Regions from separate parts of the Bacillus paramycoides genome, predicted to be linked through region 1. Evidence: predicted binding sites of a transcription regulator. Region 1 holds the regulator's gene; each other region holds the start of a gene.
The links. The regulator Rex, encoded in region 1, represses fermentation and respiration genes when NADH is low (regulators of the CRP and FNR family bind a similar motif). The targets are predictions, from matches to a motif close to TTGTGAAATATTTCACAA.
Positions count from the first base shown of each region.

Region 2: a site for Rex is predicted at 5,486-5,503, ahead of nirB (NADPH-nitrite reductase large subunit). Genes of this name have one in related genera too.
Region 3: a site for Rex is predicted at 4,226-4,243, ahead of pflB (formate C-acetyltransferase). Genes of this name have one in related genera too.

Region 1 is NZ_CP152427.1:258,229-265,628, reverse strand. It holds gene guaA (glutamine-hydrolyzing GMP synthase) at 1-236, opposite strand, end outside; purine riboswitch at 401-502, opposite strand; gene groL (chaperonin GroEL) at 642-2,276, opposite strand; gene groES (co-chaperone GroES) at 2,315-2,599, opposite strand; gene AAG068_RS01520 (CPBP family intramembrane glutamic endopeptidase) at 3,001-3,750, shown strand; gene AAG068_RS01515 (YdiK family protein) at 3,747-3,938, shown strand; gene AAG068_RS01510 (redox-sensing transcriptional repressor Rex) at 3,968-4,597, opposite strand; gene AAG068_RS01505 (ABC-F family ATP-binding cassette domain-containing protein) at 4,785-6,707, shown strand; gene tsaD (tRNA (adenosine(37)-N6)-threonylcarbamoyltransferase complex transferase subunit TsaD) at 7,128-7,400, opposite strand, start outside.
Region 2 is NZ_CP152427.1:2,000,778-2,008,177, reverse strand. It holds gene AAG068_RS10460 (hypothetical protein) at 1-1, shown strand, start outside; gene spoVS (stage V sporulation protein SpoVS) at 119-391, opposite strand; gene AAG068_RS10450 (lipase family alpha/beta hydrolase) at 684-2,285, opposite strand; gene AAG068_RS10445 (arylamine N-acetyltransferase family protein) at 2,836-3,675, shown strand; gene AAG068_RS10440 (hypothetical protein) at 3,771-3,980, opposite strand; gene exsG (exosporium protein ExsG) at 4,196-4,348, opposite strand; gene ric (iron-sulfur cluster repair di-iron protein) at 4,605-5,312, shown strand; gene nirB (NADPH-nitrite reductase large subunit) at 5,521-7,400, shown strand, end outside.
Region 3 is NZ_CP152427.1:491,675-499,074, forward strand. It holds gene AAG068_RS02565 (glycosyltransferase family 2 protein) at 1-279, shown strand, start outside; gene AAG068_RS02570 (nucleotide sugar dehydrogenase) at 272-1,513, shown strand; gene AAG068_RS02575 (NAD-dependent epimerase/dehydratase family protein) at 1,510-2,475, shown strand; gene AAG068_RS02580 (glycosyltransferase family 2 protein) at 2,468-4,015, shown strand; gene pflB (formate C-acetyltransferase) at 4,354-6,603, shown strand; gene pflA (pyruvate formate-lyase-activating protein) at 6,673-7,400, shown strand, end outside.

The DNA.
Region 1 (7,400 bases):
GGTAATCCTAGTTCAAAGATTTTTTCATCACAATGTAATGCACCTTCACCGTATACACTATTTGGTCCACCAGAGAAGATAATCCCTTTTGGATTCATTGCTTTAATTTCTTCCGCAGTAATTGTATGTGGATGAAGTTCACTGTATACACCGAACTCACGAATTCGACGTGCTATTAACTGATTGTACTGACTCCCAAAATCTAAAACGATAATTGTATCGTGCTGCTTCTTCAAAATAATCACCTCAACGTTAGTTCTCGTATATAAATATTTTCACCAATTCGGCGAAAAGCATTACCAATATAATAAAAAAAGCCAGTCCTCCGCCTCTAGTCTCATAACAAAGAAAAGGCAGGGTCTGGCTTTATAAAGAAAGATAGTCTTCCGCTCTTTATAAATATAAGACACACTGCCTTCATAGTCAGGTTGTTTACGGTAACCCGGTAGAGACTCTCAAACCTTATCTTTGAGGATATATGAAGGATCGTTTTATATTATCTTCCTAGATTCTAACAATGAAGTATCTATATGGTCAAGAGAGAAAGCGACAAAATTCTACAGAAATTCATTTCCTTTTCTAAAAAACACAAAAAAACATCCATTTCTATATAGAAATGGATGTTTTTCGAGCAAACGGAATTACATCATTCCGCCCATACCGCCCATGCCCATGCCGCCCATGTCAGGCATTGCTGGTGCATTTGGTTCTGGTTTGTCAGCTACTACAGCTTCAGTTGTTAAGAACATAGCTGCAACAGATGCTGCGTTTTGAAGTGCAGAGCGAGTTACTTTAGCTGGATCTACGATACCAGTTTCAAGCATGTTAACCCACTCGCCAGTTGCTGCGTTGAAACCAACGCCTACTTTTTCGCCTTTTAGACGCTCTACAACTACAGATCCTTCCAGACCAGCGTTGATTGCGATTTGACGAACTGGCTCTTCTAGTGCACGAAGTACGATGTTGATACCTGTTGCTTCGTCGCCTTCAGCTACGATAGAAGCTACTTTTGTGTATACGTTCATAAGTGAAGTACCACCACCTGCAACGATACCTTCTTCTACTGCTGCACGAGTTGAGTTAAGTGCATCTTCAATGCGAAGTTTGCGCTCTTTTAACTCAGTTTCAGTTGCTGCACCTACTTTAATTACTGCTACGCCACCTGCAAGTTTTGCAAGACGCTCTTGTAATTTTTCACGATCGAATTCAGAAGTTGTTTCTTCTAATTGCGCACGGATTTGACCGATGCGAGCTTCGATTTGTTGTGTGCTTCCTACACCTTCAACTACAGTTGTGTTTTCTTTCGTTACAACAACTTTACCAGCGCGTCCTAAAGATTCAACTGTAGCAGATTTTAAGTCACGACCTAATTCTTCAGTGATTACTTCGCCACCAGTTAAGATTGCGATATCTTCTAGCATTGCTTTACGACGGTCACCAAATCCAGGAGCTTTAACAGCTACTACATTGAATGTACCACGAAGTTTGTTCACTACTAATGTAGCTAACGCTTCGCCTTCTACATCTTCAGCAATGATAAGAAGCGGTTTACCTTGTTGTACCACTTGCTCTAATACTGGTAAGATTTCTTGAATGTTAGAAATCTTTTTGTCAGTGATTAAGATGTATGGGTTATCAAGAACTGCTTCCATTTTGTCAGAATCAGTAATCATGTAAGGAGATGCATATCCACGATCAAATTGCATACCTTCTACTACGTCTAATTCTGTTGTGAATCCTTTAGATTCTTCTAAAGTAATAACGCCGTCGTTACCAACGCGCTCCATTGCTTCAGCGATTAATTGACCTACTTCTTCGTCAGCCGCAGAAATAGCAGCTACTTGTGCGATTGAAGATTTACCTTCGATTGGTTTAGAAATCGTTTTTAATTCTTCGATTGCAGCAGTAACAGCTTTTTCGATACCTTTACGAAGACCCATTGGGTTCGCACCAGCTGTTACGTTTTTAAGACCTTCACGAATCATAGCTTGTGCTAATACAGTTGCAGTTGTTGTTCCGTCACCAGCTACATCGTTTGTTTTGCTAGCAACTTCTGCTACTAATTTTGCACCCATGTTTTCGAATGCATCTTCTAATTCAATTTCTTTTGCGATTGTTACACCGTCATTTGTAATAAGTGGTGAACCGAATTTTTTCTCAAGAACAACGTTACGACCTTTTGGTCCAAGCGTTACTTTTACTGCGTTTGCAAGAGTGTCGACACCGCGAAGCATCGAACGACGTGCTTCTTCACTAAATTTAATATCTTTTGCCATAATAATTGACCCCCTTGGATTTTTTAAGATTTATATAATTAACCGATAACTGCTAAAATGTCACTTTCACGTAAAATCAAGTAGTCTGTACCTTCGTATTTCACTTCAGTACCTGCATATTTTGAGAAGATGATAAGATCACCTGCTGCTACCTCTAAAGCAACACGCTCACCATTTTCAAGCACTCGACCAGTACCTACTGCAATAACTTTACCCTCTTGTGGTTTTTCTTTTGCTGTGTCTGGTAATACAATACCACTTGCTGTTTTTTCTTCCGCTTGAACAAGCTCAATTACAACGCGATCACCTAATGGCTTTAGCATGAACAATAACCTCCTCATTTTGTTATGTAAATTTTATTTATTAGCACTCAGGTCACCCGAGTGCTAACACACTTATAATAATAAATAATCTCAATTTCTTTTGCAAGTAAAAAAATCATAATTTTTTCGCAAATTAAGTTATACACTTTTCTATATAGATTCTCTCTTCTTCTACCTTTACTATATGAATCGTTGTTTCCACTACTCGTATGTTACAATATGAAAGGACACCCTAAGTTGTTTTCGCTACACACACAACTTTCTCCTGTCTTCTATTATAATTTCAAGTAAGGATTTACGAAAAAAACATAATTTACGTAAGGTTTATATCGTAGGTAGCATATGTACATGTTATCCTACCTTATCTCATACACTAGAGGTAGAAAGGATGGTTAAACCATTTGAAAAAACAATATTGGTGGGTTATCGTTACATACATTTTAATGCAGTTATCATCCATAGCTGGATTACCGCTTCTCCTGAAAACTGGACTTTATGATAACAGAGGATTTACTAGGGAGGAGAAATTCCAACTCATAACTGGCCACTGGGCAATCATTAGCTTCTTTATTGCATTATGTATCGTGCTTTGGTTACTTAGAACAGATATTCGTGATAGACATTTAGATAAAACGCGGTCTACTGTTCCAGCTACAATTGGATGGATTTTTATCGGATTCTTCTTAGCATTTTTCTCACAAAGTATTGCTGGTATGATTGAAATGTATGTATTAGGTATTAAACCTGGATCTGAAAACACAGCGAGGCTTATGGATATCGCAAGAACTACTCCTTGGTTCCTAATTGTTATATCTATAATCGGACCTATTTTAGAAGAAATCGTGTTTAGAAAAATTTTATTTGGTACACTTTATAAGAAGTTTAACTTCTTTATTGCTGCTATCATTAGTTCTCTCGTATTCGCAGCAATTCATTTTGATTTCACTCACTTATTGGTATACACTGCAATGGGGCTCGTATTTGCCTTTTTATATGTAAAGACGAAGCGTATTATCGTTCCAATTGCGGCCCATGTTGCAATGAATACATTAGTTGCAGTTGCTCAAGTTTTAGTGAGTAATGAACACATTCAAGAAATGATTAAAGAAGCTGAAAAAATGCAAGGCTTTATCGGAGGATTTTTAGTATGAGAAACTCGCCATTGTTCATGGCTGCATTGTACTTCCTTCTAGGATGTATCTTTACACGCTTCGCCATTACGAACGTAACAGATACAATCTGGAATATGTGGACAATACTATTTGCAGTTATGGCAACAATTGATTTTAATTTGGCACTTCGCCTTATCTTAGTTAAATTCACAAAGAAAAAACAATAATAAAACGCAGAGGTCGCTTCCTCTGCGTTTTATTGTGGATAATTCTTTAAAAAGTAAACAAGTGTTTGTAACTCTACTGCTAAATCAATATGATGAATTCTTATATTGTCTGATACATTTAAACGTGCTGGTGTGAAGTTTAAAATACCATGCACACTCGTTTCAGCTAATCTATCTGCTACAGATTGTGCTACTGTAGCCGGTACTGTTAATATTGCCACTTGTATATCATTTGATAATCTTTCTTCTAATTCATCTAAGTGATATACAGGAATGCCCCCGATTTCTGTTCCTACTTTCTCTTCACTAACGTCAAACGCCATTTCAATTTTTGTATTATTGTTTTTCGTGAAATTATAATGTAAGAAAGCGGTCCCTAAATTACCTACTCCAATAAGCGCTACACGTGTTATATCATCTTGGTCGAGTGTTTCACGGAAAAATGATAATAAATAATTTACGTTATATCCATATCCTTTTTTCCCTAACGCCCCAAAGTATGAGAAATCTCTTCGAATAGTTGCGGAATCAACCTTTACCGCTTCACTTAATTCGGCTGATGAAACACGTTGCTTACCAGATAGAGATAAGTTTTGGATAAATCGATAGTATAGAGGCAATCTCTTAGCAGTGGCTTGTGGAATTTTCTGCTGCTCCATATAACCTCTCCTCTCTTCCTATCTTTATTCATATGCTTTAATCAAATACAGAAGTTTAGCACTTATTAAATTCCTTGTATAATAGAAAGAAGAAGTATTCTCTCTGTATTTTAAACTATACACTATTTTTAGTATGATTGAGAAATATAAACATGGCAAAGTTAAGAAATTATTTGAGGTGAAAACATTGATTTTATTACAAGTAAACGCGCTTTCGAAATTATACGGTGCAGAAACGATTCTTGCAAACATAAAATTGGAAGTTCAAACGAAAGATCGTATCGCATTAGTCGGACGAAATGGAGCTGGAAAATCTACGTTATTAAAAATAATAGCTGGTGAGCTATCCCATGATGGTGGCGAAATTATAAAACCGAAAGATGTCTCAATCGGATACTTAGCTCAAAATACCGGTTTAGAAACGTCTTTAACAATTTGGGATGAAATGTTAACCGTCTTTACACACTTGCAGCAAATGGAGACAAAACTTCGAAGGCTAGAGCAAGAGATGGGACAAGAAGTAAACTTTTCAAATGAGGCTACATATGAAAGATTATTAGCTGATTATGACCAATTACAATTAGATTATAAAGATCAAGGTGGCTATCAGTACGAAGCAGATATCCGCTCGATTTTAAGTGGTCTTGGCTTCCCAGTTGAAACGCACCAGACGACGATTTCTACATTAAGCGGTGGACAAAAGACACGATTAGCTCTCGGTAAGTTATTATTAACGAAACCAGACTTACTTATTTTGGACGAGCCTACAAACCATTTAGACATCGAAACATTAACATGGCTTGAACAATATTTACAAGGCTATCCTGGCGCAATACTAATCGTTTCCCATGACCGTTATTTCTTAGACAAACTCGTTACACAAGTATATGAAATTTCGAATAAAGAAAGCAGACGATTTGTTGGTAACTACAGTAAATATTTAGATTTGAAATCAGCACTATACGAGCAAGAAATGAAGCGTTATGAAAAACAACAAGATGAAATCGCTAAGCTTGAGGACTTCGTTCAAAAAAATATAGCTCGTGCATCTACGACAAAACGCGCTCAAAGCCGTCGTAAACAATTAGACCGTATGGAACTATTAACAAGACCATTAGGTGATTCTAAGTCAGCTTCCTTCCACTTCGATATCGAAAAACAAAGTGGAAATGATGTTTTACAAGTAAAGGATGCAACTATCGGCTATGATGAGGATCCGATTATTGAACATGTAACAATGCGCTTAACTCGCGGGGATAGTGTTGCTTTAGTTGGCCCAAACGGAATTGGAAAATCCACATTATTAAAATCCATTGTGAATAAGTTACCACTACTACATGGTGATGTTTCTTTCGGATCCAATGTATCTGTTGGGTATTATGATCAAGAACAAGCTAACTTAACATCTTCTAAACGAGTTTTAAATGAATTATGGGATGAATATCCATTACAGCCTGAAAAAGAAATTCGCACAATACTAGGCAACTTCTTATTCACAGGAGACGATGTACTAAAACCAGTGTCTTCTCTTAGTGGTGGACAAAAGGCTCGGTTAGCTCTTGCAAAACTTATGATGCAAAAATCAAATTTATTAATTCTCGATGAGCCTACGAACCATCTTGATTTAAATAGTAAAGAAATCTTGGAGAATGCTTTAATTGATTATCCAGGTACCCTTCTGTTTGTCTCACATGACCGTTACTTTATTAATCGTGTAACGACAACTGTTGTTGAGCTATCAACAGAAGGTGCACAAGAATATTTAGGGGATTACGATTACTACGTCGAAAAGAAAAATGAGATGATTGAACGTGCGGAATTAGAGCAAGAAGATGAAGCACCCGTTCAAAAGACAGTTGCACAAGAAAAATTAAATTATCTCGAAGAAAAAGAGCGCAAAAAGTTGGAGCGTCAACGTACTCGAAAAATTGAGGAACTAGAACAAAACATTGTACAATTTGAAGAAGAAATTGCTACGTTAGAAGATCAACTTTGCTTACCAGAAATATATGCAGATTACGAAAAGGCTAGTGAAATTACAACGAAAAAACAAACATTACAAGAGCAACTTGACGCTTGTATGGCAGAATGGGAAGAGTTGCATTTATAAGAGTAGTAATAAGAAGGGTGTCTCATTAATCGGTATTATTGACGATGGGGCATCCTTTTTATCCTCTAGTCCAGTTCAACGTCTATTGCATAAAAGATTCGAAACAACATATCGATTTACCGACAAGGTTTGACAATATTAGCGTCCCCTATAATAAAAGCATATTTCAAAATGTTTTTTAAAGATATCTTCTTGTTTTTTATTTCCCGAAAAAGAATACATTCAAAGGTCAGACTTCATCCGATTTATCCACAAGTTTATACACATATCCACCTTTATAAAATAAACACCCAAATAACTTTTTCCACATTACCCACAATTAATAAAAAAGTTATGCACATTTTATATACACAATAAAACCCATATTATCAACAGATAATATGGGTTTTATCCACAAGCTGTGGTTAATTTTGTGTATAACTATGCTTCAATATCTAATCCTGGATTTGCATTTAAAGCTAATGTAGCTCGTTTTCCTTGTTCATATGCAATTGTACCTGCCGCTGCGATCATTGCTGCATTATCTGTGCATAAAGATAAAGGAGGAATAATTAGCTCTACATTGTCTTTTTGGGCAAATTCTGTTTCTAAACGCGCACGAAGTCCTTTATTCGCAGCCACTCCACCAGCAAGAAGCACTTGCTTTACGTTATAAGCATCCGCTGCACGAGACGCTTTCGTTACTAGTACGTC
Region 2 (7,400 bases), 1.7 Mb from region 1:
GGGTTGTTTATTTCATTTTAAATAAAACAAAAAAAGTGTCACAAATGCCTGATTTATAGCATTTGTGACACTTTTTGTTTGTTATGTTAAATGTCATTTCAATAGTGAATTACTGCAGTTACCTTTTCTTTCTAGGACCAATAATTAATTTAATCGCCGTTCTTTCTTGATCATTAATCGTAACCTCTTGAAATGCTGGAACGAAAGCTAAATCGATACCACTTGGAGCAACAAATCCTCTTGCGATTGCTATTGCTTTAATCGCTTGATTTAAAGAACCAGCCCCAATTGCTTGAATTTCTACATTTCCACTTGTTCTTAGTACACCTGCAATTGCACCTGCCACTGAATTTGGTTTTGATTTTGAAGATACCTTTAATATATTTTCCATGTAAGTTGCTCCCTCTATTATTTAATCTCTCTTTTGTTACGGCTTAAAATATTTCAACGTATCTTTAACTACTATTCACACCAAAAGCAAACAATGCTACATAAGTACATTCATTCGATACTTTTTCTCTTCTTCCTGCCCAACTACTTAAAATAAAGAACGACAACTAAAGGCTTTAATATACAAACTTCCCATTATACTTTTCTGTTAATCTAATAAATGTGAAAAAAGTACCGAACTCTTCTACTGCAAAAGTTCGGTACTTTTTATATTAAAAGCTTCTCATTCCTTCTTACTTCTCCACATAAACTGACTTAACAATTGTACGACTATAAGGTTGTCCTTCTTTATTCATCCCTTTTATATCCATCGTAACGTTATATACTCCTGGTTGCTTTATATCCTTCAAAGCACCCGTAAATGTATTGTTATTAACATTTTGTAATTCACTATATTCAGAGACTAGTTTTCCTTCTTTATTCAAGACTCTTACTGTTATAGAAAGATCTCCTTTCATTTCAGGTGCCATAGGTGATTTTTTCAGTTTATACTCAGATTTATTCGCTTTAACTTTTGTAGGCATTTGAAGAACAAATGGTGCGCCAGTCTTGTAATCGCTTACAATCAAGTATACATCTTTCGACTGCTTCGCCATCATTTTAACTTTCCATTCTCCTACATCCATTTTATCAAATTTAAATGTTCTAATTGTTGCACCACCAAAGAAAGATTCCCCTTCACCAGTAGTTATAACGCTATCCTTATTTGTATACATTTTTCCTTTTGGTGATATCATTTGTACTTCTACATCAGACGAAGCAGTTAATATAGAAACGATTCCTTCAGCTTTTTTATCAACCGCAACAGTTTGCTCTATCCACTGATTTTGTGGCAATTCTCCTCCTAAAATGTTTTGGTTTGAATTTGTATTTAATTGTTCTATGTTTTCATTTGAACTAGTGCTGGATGCTACTAAAGCTGGTACGGCTACATTTGATGTACGTAAATATGGCTCAATTCGCGAGAAAACAGCAGATCCTTTTCGTATGTTATCATGATCAAATCTAGAATCTGTAAATAAATGAGTTCCATACGGCAACTTAGCACTCCATTCATTTACTAGTCCATCATTCGAACCGTACGATGACAAATATAACCCGCCCATAGATAACGCAGAAAATACTGGTCCCCAGCTAGTCCCAGTAGCGGTATAGTAACGGTTTAATTTGGCTGCTGGATTATTATCAATCGTTGAACGAAATTTTGCCATTTCCCCCATTTGTAATGAGTACGTACCATCATCTTTTTGACCTAATATAGAAGCAAGCCATCCCGCCCACCAACTATATGATAAATCAGCTAAGTTTGATCCATGATGTGGTGTCGCAAGCGTAATAACATTTCCGACAAATCGATTTGCACCATATCCTACTAATGCAGCCTGTGTATCGATACCGCCTTTACTATGTGCTACAATATTAACTTTTTTACCGAAATGATTATATATTTCTTCTAATTTTTGTGCTAACAATTTTCCGTTGTCCCACTGACTAGCTGATCCTTTTCCAGCAGCATCATATAATTGTATAAATACTGTTTGATAGCCTGCTTTCAAAGCATAGTCATACATATCATTCATATCGTGATACACTGTCTTACCATACCAACTATCAGCATTCCCATTCCTTCCTTGCACAAAGAGAATTGGAGGTTTATTCTCATCATAATTAGCAGGTTTTTGACCTAAAAACCATTCTCCAGGTGTAAAGACTTCTTGATCTGGAAAGCCTGTTTTAAGCTCTTTTACAACTTCTGCTCGCACATTTGTGCTAATCATTGGAACCATGATAAAAAATACAATTAGTAAGGCAACACATCTTCTCATCAATCGCATATTACTCCCCCCACTTTTTTTGAAAGAAGGTGCTCTTTGTAATACTTTTTTATCTTCTCTCTTAATACTAGATAATCTTTTTACTTAAACAAAATCTTGTCCCTATTCCCACGAGATTACTAGTACCCCTTCTTCCTTAACACACGTTATTCTCTTTGTTTCTATCTCTTCCTTTTGAGAGAACACTATAAAAAAGTTTCTCAATAATTGTTAACCGTACTAAATCCAAATATCTCTAAATCATTATTGTTTATATAAAGTATACAAATCTTGAAAAAACTTTAGTAAAAAAACACTTTATTACCACCTAGTTATAAAAAAGATTAATGAAGATATGTACTTTTATTTAATTTAATACAAAACAAACGAATAAAAGCTTATGCTGTAAGACTTTCCTACGATTAAAGATTAAACTGAAATTTCTAAATAGATAGTAAGGTTTCCAGAAACATATATTATGATAATTTTCGCAGACTTGAATTAAACTTTTAGAAGTACTAACCTATCGGTGAGCAGAAGAAAATTCTGTAAAAAGAAAGGAGAATGCTTTATGATGACCAATTTACAAAAGGAGTTTTTTAAACGACTAAAAATTCCTGCAAAAGAAATAACATTTAATGATTTAGATGAAATTCTCTTGAAAATGGGCTTGATTCTCCCCTATGAAAATCTCGATATTATGGCTGGTACTATTAAAAACATCTCAAAAAATAACTTAGTAGAAAAGTTACTAATTCAAAAACGAGGCGGTCTTTGTTATGAATTAAACTCCTTATTGTATTACTTTTTAATGGATTGTGGGTTTCAAGTATATAAAGTAGCCGGTACTGTTTATGATCTTTACGATAATAAATGGAAACCCGATGATGGTCATGTCATTATCATATTAAATCATAATTATAAAGATTATGTTATAGACGCAGGTTTTGCATCTCATCTACCTTTACATCCAGTCCCTTTTACCGGAGAAGTCATCTCTTCTCAAACGGGAGAATATCGAATTCGCAAACGAACTACCCGAAAAGGTACACACATTTTAGAAATGAGAAAAGGAGCTAACGGGGAATCTACAAATTTCTTGCAATCTGAACCTTCACACGAATGGAAAATAGGCTATTCCTTTACTTTAGATTCAATAGATGAGAAAAAGGTGAATAACATTCAAAAAGTGATTGTAGAACATAAAGAATCTCCTTTTAATAAAGGGGCTATTACTTGTAAATTAACTGATTATGGGCACGTATCATTAACAAATAAAAATTATACAGAAACCTTTAAAGGCATCAAAAATAAACGACCAATTGAATCAAAAGATTACGCTCGCATTCTTCGTGAATCTTTCGGAATAACACAAGAAAAATATGTAGGAAAAACACTAGAAAGAGGATAGTTGACTAGAAGTATTTCATAATAAAGCAGATTCCATATTTAGAATCTGCTTTATTTTATATTTTGTTATAAAAAAATTTGTTTTGCTCTTACCCTTTAATTCTCAATTATATACTCATCATCATATTTATCGTATTGGAGCCCTGACCCTATTTTTGATTCCGTAACTTGATCTCTTAAAAACGGTGCAGCTTCCATTTTGCTAGTTGCAATTTCAATTCCATATTTTTTCGTTAAATGGGCTAATTCTATTAAAAACCACTCTCTTCGTAATGTGACTGGAATATCAAATGTTCTTCTTTTCATATATAATAGCACCTCTTTTATTTTCATAGCTAAAAAAATATCACTGAATGTACTATTTAAAACTACCTTTCATCACAAACATCCAATGAAACATTATAGTATATGCATGTCCATTTTAAACGTGCTATTAAAAAAAGAATACTTCAGTTTACATAAAATAATTATGTATTAGTAGAAAGAGGCTTGTCCTCCTCTTTCTACTCTAGAGATTTAAATTAAGAACATCTTGGTACACCTAAAGCTAAGAATAAACCTGCTACTCCCGCAGTAATCGGTACTTTTAACGTAATAACATCGTCTACTTTCGTTACTAAAAAGAAAGCATTACCTTCTTGTAATATACAAGTCACCAACAATTGGAATTCCATTCAAATCTCCTCCTTTCAATCGTTATATTATACTTTATGGATTTTATTAAAAAATGTAATAGGAAATATATCCATTTTCTCCTATATGCAAATAAATGTTCATCAGTCTATTAAAAATATTAATGTACTCTGTTAAATACCACTCCTATTATCCTCAAAACTGACACATTATAAGTGATTTCAATCACCACATTGTTTTTCATTTATCGCTATTCTTAATTTAGATATTACATTTAAACGTTATGGAGGAATTCATATGGAACATACATTTACTGAAACTTCAATTGTTGGTGAGATTGTTACACAATTTCCGAAGGCTAGTGATCTTTTTAAATCATATAGAATAGATTTTTGTTGTGGTGGTAATAAGCCACTTATTGATGCAATTCATGAAAGAAATTTATCAGCTTCTGAAGTAATTACAGAGTTAAATACGCTTTATCATAATACGAAACGATTAAATGAATCTGAAATTGATTGGAAAAGTGCTTCTTATCGTGAATTGATTGATTATGTAATTCATAAGCATCATCGTTATTTAAATGAAGAGTTACCACAGTTAAGTCCATATGTGACGAAAGTATTACGTGTGCATGGAGTAAATCAGCCTCATTTAGCTCAAATTCATAAGCTATTTCATGAACTTAAAATGGAATTAGAACAGCATTTAATTAAAGAAGAAACGGAAGATTTTCCATTAATTTTAGAATTTGAACAAAATCCAACTGATGAATACTATGCAAAGTTACGTAAAGTAGTAGATGAACTAGAAAATGAACACAATCATGCCGGAAATATTATAAAAGAGCTTCGTAAAGTGACAAATGACTTTACTCCTCCAGAAGGAGCTTGCGGCACTTATCGACTTGTGTATCAACGCCTTGAAGCGCTAGAGTCTGATTTATTTGAGCATATTCATTTAGAAAATAATATTTTATTTCCACGTGCCATTACGAGAGCATAAATCAAGTGCAGGACATGAGTGTAAATACTTATGTCCTGCTTTTTCATTTTGCGAAAAATATCCACGCCCCCCTCACACAAATCCGAATTTTAACAATTTGTGAATCATTATATAAGTGTGATAAATATCACATCTCCTCCTTTTTTGATTTTCTATAATAGAAATATAATCCTTTGTTCAATATTTCACATAAAAAGGGGAAACGAAAATGAAAAAACGTTTAGTTATGATCGGAAATGGTATGGCTGGCATTCGATGTATGGAAGAAATCTTAAAACATGATAGTGATTCATATGAGATTACTATTTTTGGAGATGAACCGCATCCAAACTACAACCGCATTATGCTCTCTCATGTTTTACAAGGCAAAACAAATATGCAAGATATCATTATGAATGAATACAATTGGTATGAAGAAAACGAAATAACTTTGTATACAAATGAAAGAGTTCAAAGTATTAACAGAGAAGAAAAAATTATTATCACTGAAAAGAATCGTACTGTTACATATGACAAACTCATTATCGCAACAGGTTCTAGTGCTTTTATTTTACCTGTTGAAGGTTCCACACTTCCTGGTGTAACAGGTTTTCGAACTATTGAAGATACACAATTTATGATTGATACTGCTAAAAAAAAGAAAAAGGCCGTAGTCATTGGTGGTGGATTACTTGGTTTAGAAGCCGCAAGAGGTCTAATTGATTTAGGAATGGACGTACATGTTGTTCATTTAATGCCTAGCTTAATGGAGCAACAACTAGATACGAAAGCAGCTTCTCTTCTGCGTGAAGATTTAGAAGCACAGGGCATGAAGTTTTTAATGGAAAAGAAAACTGTAAAAATTCTTGGTACAGATCATGTTGAGGGCATTCAATTTGAAGATGGTGAAGTTGTAGATTGTGATTTAATCGTAATGGCTGTCGGAATACGACCAAATACGAAAATAGCAAGAGATGCTGGTCTAATTGTCAACCGAGGTATTGTAGTCAATGACTATATGCTAACAAATGATGAATCCATTTATGCAGTTGGCGAATGTGCAGAACATGATGGTATCGTATATGGACTTGTTGCCCCTCTTTATGAACAAGGCACAATATTAGCGAAACATATAACAAATTTACAAACGAATGGATATACAGGCAGTATCGTTGGTACGCAATTAAAAGTTGCTGGCTGTGATTTATTCTCTGCCGGCCAAATTTATGAAGATGATCAGACGAAAGCAATATCAATCTTTGATGAATGTAAACGTTCCTATAAGAAAGTATTAATTTGCGACAATAAAGTTGTCGGTATCGTTTTATATGGTGACGCAGCTGATGGTACACGTCTCTTTAGCATGTTAAAGAAAGAAGAAGATATACAAGAATATACAGCCGCTTCCCTTCTTCACAAAGCTGGTGAAGAAAGTGAACTTGACGTTGCTACAATGAGTGCGGATGACACGATTTGTGGATGTAATGGTGTTACGAAAGGTACAATCGTTCATGCCATTTTAGAGCAAGAGTTAACTACTTTTGAAGAAGTAAAAGGATGCACGAAAGCCGCAGGATCTTGTGGTAAATGTCGTCCGCTTGTGGAACAAGTTTTATCTCATACACTCGGAGATGCTTTTGATGCTTCTGCGCAGTCTACTGGCATGTGTGGATGTACAACTTTATCACGTGATGAAGTCGTAGCAGCCATTCACGAGAAAGGTTTAAAATCTCCAAAAGAAGTACGAAATGTGCTTGGTTTTGTACAGGAAGACGGCTGTTCGAAATGCCGCCCTGCTTTGAACTACTATTTACGTATGGCGATTCCAGAAGAATATGAAGATGATAAAGCGTCTCGCTTCGTTAACGAAAGAATGAATGGTAACATCCAGCACGATGGTACATTCTCTGTTATTCCACGTATGTACGGAGGTGTTACAACAGCAGATGATTTAATGAAAATTGCTGAAGTTGCGAAAAAATACGATGTTCCTCTTGTGAAAATTACAGGCGCGAGCCGAATCGGCTTATATGGTATTAAGAAACAAGATTTACCTAACGTATGGGCTGACTTGCATATGACTTCGGGATATGCGTATTCAAAATCGCT
Region 3 (7,400 bases), 230 kb from region 1:
GTGATTCCTCCATTAGCTCAGATAAAAGCTATTTTAGAAGGATTCTCTGTTACAGCAGTAGAGTTAGTAGATGTTATAAAAACAAATCAAGTACGTCCAGAGCAACACGAATTTGTAAATGGGCGTATTTCAGCATTTGATCGTATTTTCGGTGATCAAATTGAGGCGATTGCTTATTTATTACAATGTACGGACGAACGCGGTGGTTTTACGGATGGAGATAGAGATAGGGATATCATTCAACAATTGAGAAGGGAAGAAGAGAATACAAATGAATAGTAGTAAAGTAGCTATTATTGGGTTAGGATATGTTGGCCTTCCTTTAGCAGTCCATTTTGCAGAGAGAGGGCATACAGTACTTGGGTTAGATAAAGATATTAGAAAAATAGAATCAATTATAAAAGGAGAAAGTTATATTCCGGATGTTTCTTCTAAAGAGTTACAAAGTTTATTGGTGAAAAAAAAATTAATAGTGAACACACCGGATCAAGGCATTGCTGATTTTCAAAATAGTGATTATGTTATTGTTACTGTCCCGACTCCAATTAATGAACAAAGAGAACCAGACTTAAGTGCCCTCATTTCAGCCTCACATTATATACAACAAAACCTTCAAAAAGGACAAACCTTCATCTTTGAAAGCTCCACATATCCAGGTACACTCGAGGAAGTTATCATTCCTATTATTTCTCAAACAGGGAAAAAGGTAGGAGAAGATTTCTATATCGGATATTCCCCTGAGAGAATTGATCCGGCTAATAGTCACTATTCTGTTCAAACGATTCCAAAAGTTATTAGTGGACAAACAGAAAAGTGTAAACAAAAAGTTCAGGAGTTGTATAGCACTACATTTGATGTAGTTGTTCCAGTTAGTTCTCCGAAAGTAGCGGAAATGTGTAAGTTATTTGAAAATATTCAGCGCCTAGTCAATATTTCCTTAGTAAATGAGTTAAACACACTATGTGAAAGTTTAGGAATTGATTTTTATGAGGCGCTTGAAGCCGCATCTACAAAACCGTTTGGATTTACCCCATATTGGCCAGGACCAGGAATAGGAGGACATTGTATTCCAGTAGATCCTTTATATTTCCAATGGAGAATAAAAAGGAATGGGGAAATTAGTCAATTAATTGAGGCTGCACATGTGATTAATGAAGAAATGCCAGAGAAAATAGTCCGGAAAGTAAAAGGTATGGTGCAATCACCTGCATCAGTTTTAATTGTAGGAATTGCGTATAAGAAAGATGTAAATGATTTGAGAGAATCACCGGCTTTACCAATTATTGAATTGTTACTAAAAGAAGGATATGAAATCGAATATCACGATCCATATATTTCTTCTGCAAAGTTTGAAGATAAGGTGTACCAATCTGTTTCTTTGGATGAACAAGTCGTTAAACAAGCGGGTTGTATTTTAATTTTAACTGATCACTCTAATATCGATTGGAAGCTTTTTAAAGGAATGAAGCGAGTAATAGATACACGTGGAATTATAAAGAAGGTGAGTGTATGAGTAAGAAATGTTTAATTACAGGTGGAGCAGGATTTATTGGTTCACATTTAGCTGAAGAGCTGGTGAAAAGAGGGTATGGAGTTACGATCGTTGATAACTTCTATAAAGGGAAAAGTAAATATCATGATGAGTTAATGAAAGAAATTCGAGTTATTCCAATAAGTGTTTTAGATAAAAATTCTATTTATGAATTAGTAAACCAACATGATGTAGTGTTTCATTTAGCAGCAATTTTAGGCGTGAAAACGACAATGGAAAAGAGTATAGAGCTTATTGAAACAAATTTTGATGGAACGAGAAACATTTTACAAGCAGCGCTAAAAGAAAAGAAGAAAGTGGTCTTTGCTTCTACTTCAGAAGTATATGGTAAGGCAAAGCCACCCTTCTCTGAAGAGGGAGATCGATTATACGGGGCAACTTCTAAAATACGCTGGAGTTATGCAGTGTGTAAAACATTAGAAGAAACATTATGTTTAGGATACGCATTAGAAGGTTTACCGGTAACGATTGTTCGTTATTTTAATATTTATGGTCCAAGAGCGAAAGATGGTCCGTATGCAGGGGTAATCCCGCGATTTATTAGTGCGGCTTTGCAAGGAGAAGACATTCTCGTATATGGAGATGGAGAGCAGACACGTTGTTTTACGTATGTAAGTGATGCGGTAGAGGCAACGATTCGAGCGATGGATGAAAAGGTAAATGGTGAAATTATTAACATAGGTTCTGAGAATGAAAAGAGTATAAAAGAAGTAGCAGAAGTAATTAAAAAACTAACGAAATCTTCTTCGGAAATTGTCCAAGTTCCTTTCGAAGAGGTATACCCACATGGCTTTGAAGAAATTCCAAATAGAAGACCGGATGTTGCGAAATTAAGAGAACTTGTTCAGTTTCAAGCAGAAGTAACGTGGGAAGAAGGATTGAAAGAAACTATTAAGTGGTTCCGTGAAGAAAATAATGGCTAAGTCACTATCGGTCATTATACCTGTATGTAATGAAGCTGAAACGATTTCAGATGTTATCCAATCGGCAAAAGGATTAAATCCATTAGAGATTATTGTAGTAGCAAATGGTTGTACTGATGGTACAGAAACAGTTGCTGAGCAGTTAGGATGTAAAGTACTGCAATATACAGAGCAGCTTGGAAATGATGTTGGACGTGCAGCTGGTGCAAAACAAGCTATAGGTGATGTATTACTATTTATAGATGGCGATTTTGCTATTCAAACTTCAAAATTACAATTATTCCTGAATCCGATTTTACATGGTCAGGCCGACATCGTTTTAAATAACTTGGATGCACTATTTTTAAAAAGGCAAAAACCCAATTCTATTACAGTATGGCGCCAAATATTAAATGCAATGTTAGAGCGTGAAGAATTAAAAATTGATTCCTTATTAGATGCACCTCATGCATTGACGAAAGAAGTCGTTCAAAGTATTGGATATGAAAGCTTTGTTAATCCTATTGTCGCTCATTTACGCCTAGTTCAAAGTGAATGGAGAATTAGTCGGCATTGTGCAATTGACGTTATTACGCCAAATAAATTTCGGCCGACCGAGCATGCTGCATATGGGATGGGTCTCTCGCAATCTGAAAAACGGATGATAGGTGATCATATAGAAGCTGTAGCGGAGCGAATAGTAGGTAGCGATGAGCGCGGAGGATATTATGATGGAAATAGGAAAAGAGATAGTGTCTATCATACTTTAGATTTCGAAGATTTTTATCAAGGATGGGGCATTACATCTAAATTGTATAAAGGAAAGCAATTATCAGTCATTATTCCTGTACAAGATGAAGAGAAAACAATTGGAAATGTTATAGATGACCTTCGAAAAATTGAACCTTTTGAAATTATCGTTGTAGTAAATGGCTCGTCTGATCAAACCGCAACGATTGCAAAAGAAAAGGGAGCAACAACAATTGTATATAAAGAAGCACTTGGAAACGATGTAGGACGTTCACTTGGAACTTACTTTGCAAAAGGGGAAATTGTGTTGTTTATAGACGGTGACTTTGTTATCCCGTCTAGGGAACTATATCCTTTCGCAAAAGCTATTGCAGATGGAATGGATGTCGCATTAAATGATCTAAATCATTATTTAGATTTAAGAGTACCGCTTCATCTTGTAACTGCGTTTAAATATGCGTTAAATTTAGCTTGTGATAGAAAAGATCTAGGGGTAGGTTCTCTTATTGCTGTACCGAATGCGTTTAGCCGTAAATGCTTGAAAGAAATCGGTTATAGATCTTTACTATCACCTTGTGTAGCTCAAGTGAAAGCGATTCTGTTAGGCTTCGAAATTGCATGTGTAAGTCGTGTAGAGGTCGATCAGATGAACCGTATTCGTCCCAGTGAACATTTTGCAAAAATAGGTCATCCCCCAGCTGTTTTGCGAATTATAGGTGATCATATAGAAGGATTAGAGCAATTAATTGTATTAGAAGGTAATCGTGGCGGATTCTATGATGGGAATAGAAAAAGAGATGTTTTAGAGTAGTAACAAAAAAGTGTACAACATATGTACACTTTTTTGTTCTGTTATAAAAACTATAACAGATTAGGAGATAAGAGTATTACAGCTCTACAATGGGTATTGTTTTTATATTACAAAATAGGACTCGTATATAAGGATACCAAAAAAATACAATCAAGGAAAGGGTTAATTATAAAGACTTTTAAGTGAAGTTAACACTATACATATAGTAGTTTGCTCAATATTTCACAAACATGTCACAACTGTTTCGTTCACTTTCGCAAAAAAGTAGTATTCTAAGTGTGTAAGCTGTTATATAAAAAATCTTAGTCCTGTACTAATCAAAAATGGAGGAGATTAGGATGACTCAAGTATTAGAAAATGTTAAAAACGCATGGGAAAACTTTAAAGGTGAAAAATGGAAAGCAGAGATTGATGTTCGCGATTTCATTTTAAATAATGTAAACGTTTACGAAGGAGATGAATCTTTCTTAGCGGGAGCAACTGAAGCAACGAAACAACTTTGGGATCAAGTAATGGATTTAACAACGAAAGAACGTGAAAACGGTGGCGTTCTTGATATGGATACAAAAATCGTTTCTTCTATTACATCACATGAACCAGGATATTTAAATAAAGATATTGAAAAAGTAGTCGGTTTCCAAACTGATAAACCATTTAAACGTTCTTTACAACCATATGGTGGTATTCGTATGGCGGAACAAGCTTGTGAATCTTATGGATACGAAATGGATAAAGAACTTAGTCGTATTTTTAGAGATTGGAGAAAAACTCATAACCAAGGTGTGTTCGATGCTTATACACCAGAAATGAGAGCTGCTCGTAAATCAGGTGTTATTACTGGCCTTCCAGATGCATACGGACGTGGACGTATTATCGGTGACTACCGTCGTGTAGCATTATATGGGGTAGATCATTTAATTGAAGCGAAAAAAGCTGATTTAAATTTAACTGGCGGTGTAATGAGCGAAGAGACAATGCGTTTACGCGAAGAGTTATCTGAGCAAATGCGTGCACTTCAAGAGTTAAAACAAATGGCTGCTTCCCATGGTTTTGATATTTCTAAGCCAGCAACAAACACGCAAGAAGCATTCCAATGGTTATACTTCGCATATCTTGCAGCAATTAAAGAGCAAAACGGAGCTGCAATGAGTCTTGGACGTACTTCTACATTCTTAGATATTTATATTGAAAGAGATTTAGCAAATGGTACTTTAACAGAAGAAGAAGTACAAGAAATTGTGGATCACTTCATTATGAAATTACGTCTTGTGAAATTTGCAAGAACACCTGATTATAATGAATTATTCTCTGGTGACCCAACTTGGGTAACTGAGTCTATCGGTGGTATGGCATTAGATGGTCGTCCATTAGTAACAAAGAACTCATTCCGTTTCTTGCATACATTAGATAATTTAGGACCAGCTCCAGAACCAAACTTAACAGTTCTTTGGTCTAAACAATTACCACAAAACTTTAAAAACTACTGTGCGAAAATGTCTATTAAAACATCAGCAATTCAATATGAAAATGATGACATTATGCGTGCTGACTACGGCGATGACTACGGAATTGCTTGCTGTGTATCTGCAATGAGAATTGGTAAACAAATGCAATTCTTCGGCGCACGTGCAAACTTAGCAAAAGCATTACTATATGCGATTAACGGTGGTAAAGATGAAAAATCTAAAGCACAAGTTGGTCCTGAGTACGCACCGATTACTTCTGAAGTATTAGATTATGAAGAAGTTATGCATAAGTTTGATATGACAATGGAATGGTTAGCAGGCCTGTATTTAAACACATTAAATGTTATTCATTACATGCATGATAAATATAGCTACGAACGTATTGAAATGGCACTTCATGATACAAATGTTCTTCGTACAATGGCAACAGGTATCGCGGGTCTATCTGTAGTAGCAGACTCTTTAAGTGCAATTAAACACGCAAAAGTAAAACCAATTCGCGATGAAAACGGAATCGCAGTTGACTTTGAAATCGAAGGAGATTTCCCTAAATACGGTAACAATGATGATCGTGTAGATGAAATCGCTGTAAATCTTGTGAAAACATTTATGAATAAACTTCGTAAACATAAAACATATAGAAATTCTGTTCATACAATGTCAATCTTAACAATCACATCTAACGTTGTATACGGTAAGAAAACTGGTAACACTCCAGATGGACGCCGTACTGGAGAACCATTTGCACCAGGTGCGAACCCAATGCATGGACGTGATACAAAAGGTGCATTAGCTTCATTATTATCTGTAGCTAAATTACCATATGAAGATGCACAAGATGGTATTTCTAATACATTCTCTATTATTCCAAAAGCACTTGGTAAAGAAGATGAAGTACAAGTACGTAACCTAGTATCAATGCTTGATGGTTATGCAGTAAAAGAGGGACATCACTTAAATATTAACGTATTTAACCGTGAAACATTAATGGATGCAATGGAACATCCTGAAAAATATCCACAATTAACAATTCGCGTATCTGGTTACGCTGTAAACTTTATTAAATTAACTCGTGAACAACAAATTGATGTAATTAACCGTACAATGCATGAAAGCATGTAAGTGAAAAAAGTGTCCCTCTGCATTTTATAAATAGCAGAGGGAGGCTGTTTCAATAAAGGAGGAAGTAATATGGTAAAAGGAAGAATTCATTCTGTAGAGTCTTGTGGTACTGTTGATGGCCCAGGAATTCGTTATGTCATATTTACACAAGGGTGTTTATTACGTTGTCAATATTGTCATAATGCTGATACGTGGGAGATCGGTAAAGGAAAAGAAATAACAGTCGAAGAAGTAATGCAGGATGTGACATGTTACCTTCCTTTTATTGAAGCTTCCGGAGGCGGTATAACAGTTAGTGGTGGGGAACCATTATTACAGCTAGATTTCTTAATTGAATTATTTAAGAAATGTAAGGAAGTTGGAATTCATACAACAATTGATTCTTCAGGTGGTTGTTATTCTGAAGAACCGGAATTCCAAAATAAACTAGATATTTTAATGGAATACACAGATTTAGTTTTATTAGATTTGAAACATATTGATTCAAAGAAACATCGTAAGTTAACAGGAAAACCAAATGAACATATTTTACAATTTGCTCGTTATTTATCGGATAAAAATAAACCGATTTGGGTACGACACGTATTAGTTCCTGGTATTACTGATAATGAAGAGGATCTAAAAAAACTATCTAGTTTTATTCAAAGCCTGTCTAATGTTCAGAAAGTTGAAGTGTTACCATACCATAAGCTTGGTGTATATAAATGGGAAGCGCTTGGGCATAAGTATCCACTAGCGAATGTAGAACCACCTACTGAAAAAAATGTAGAAGAAGCAAGACATATTTTACAAGCAGT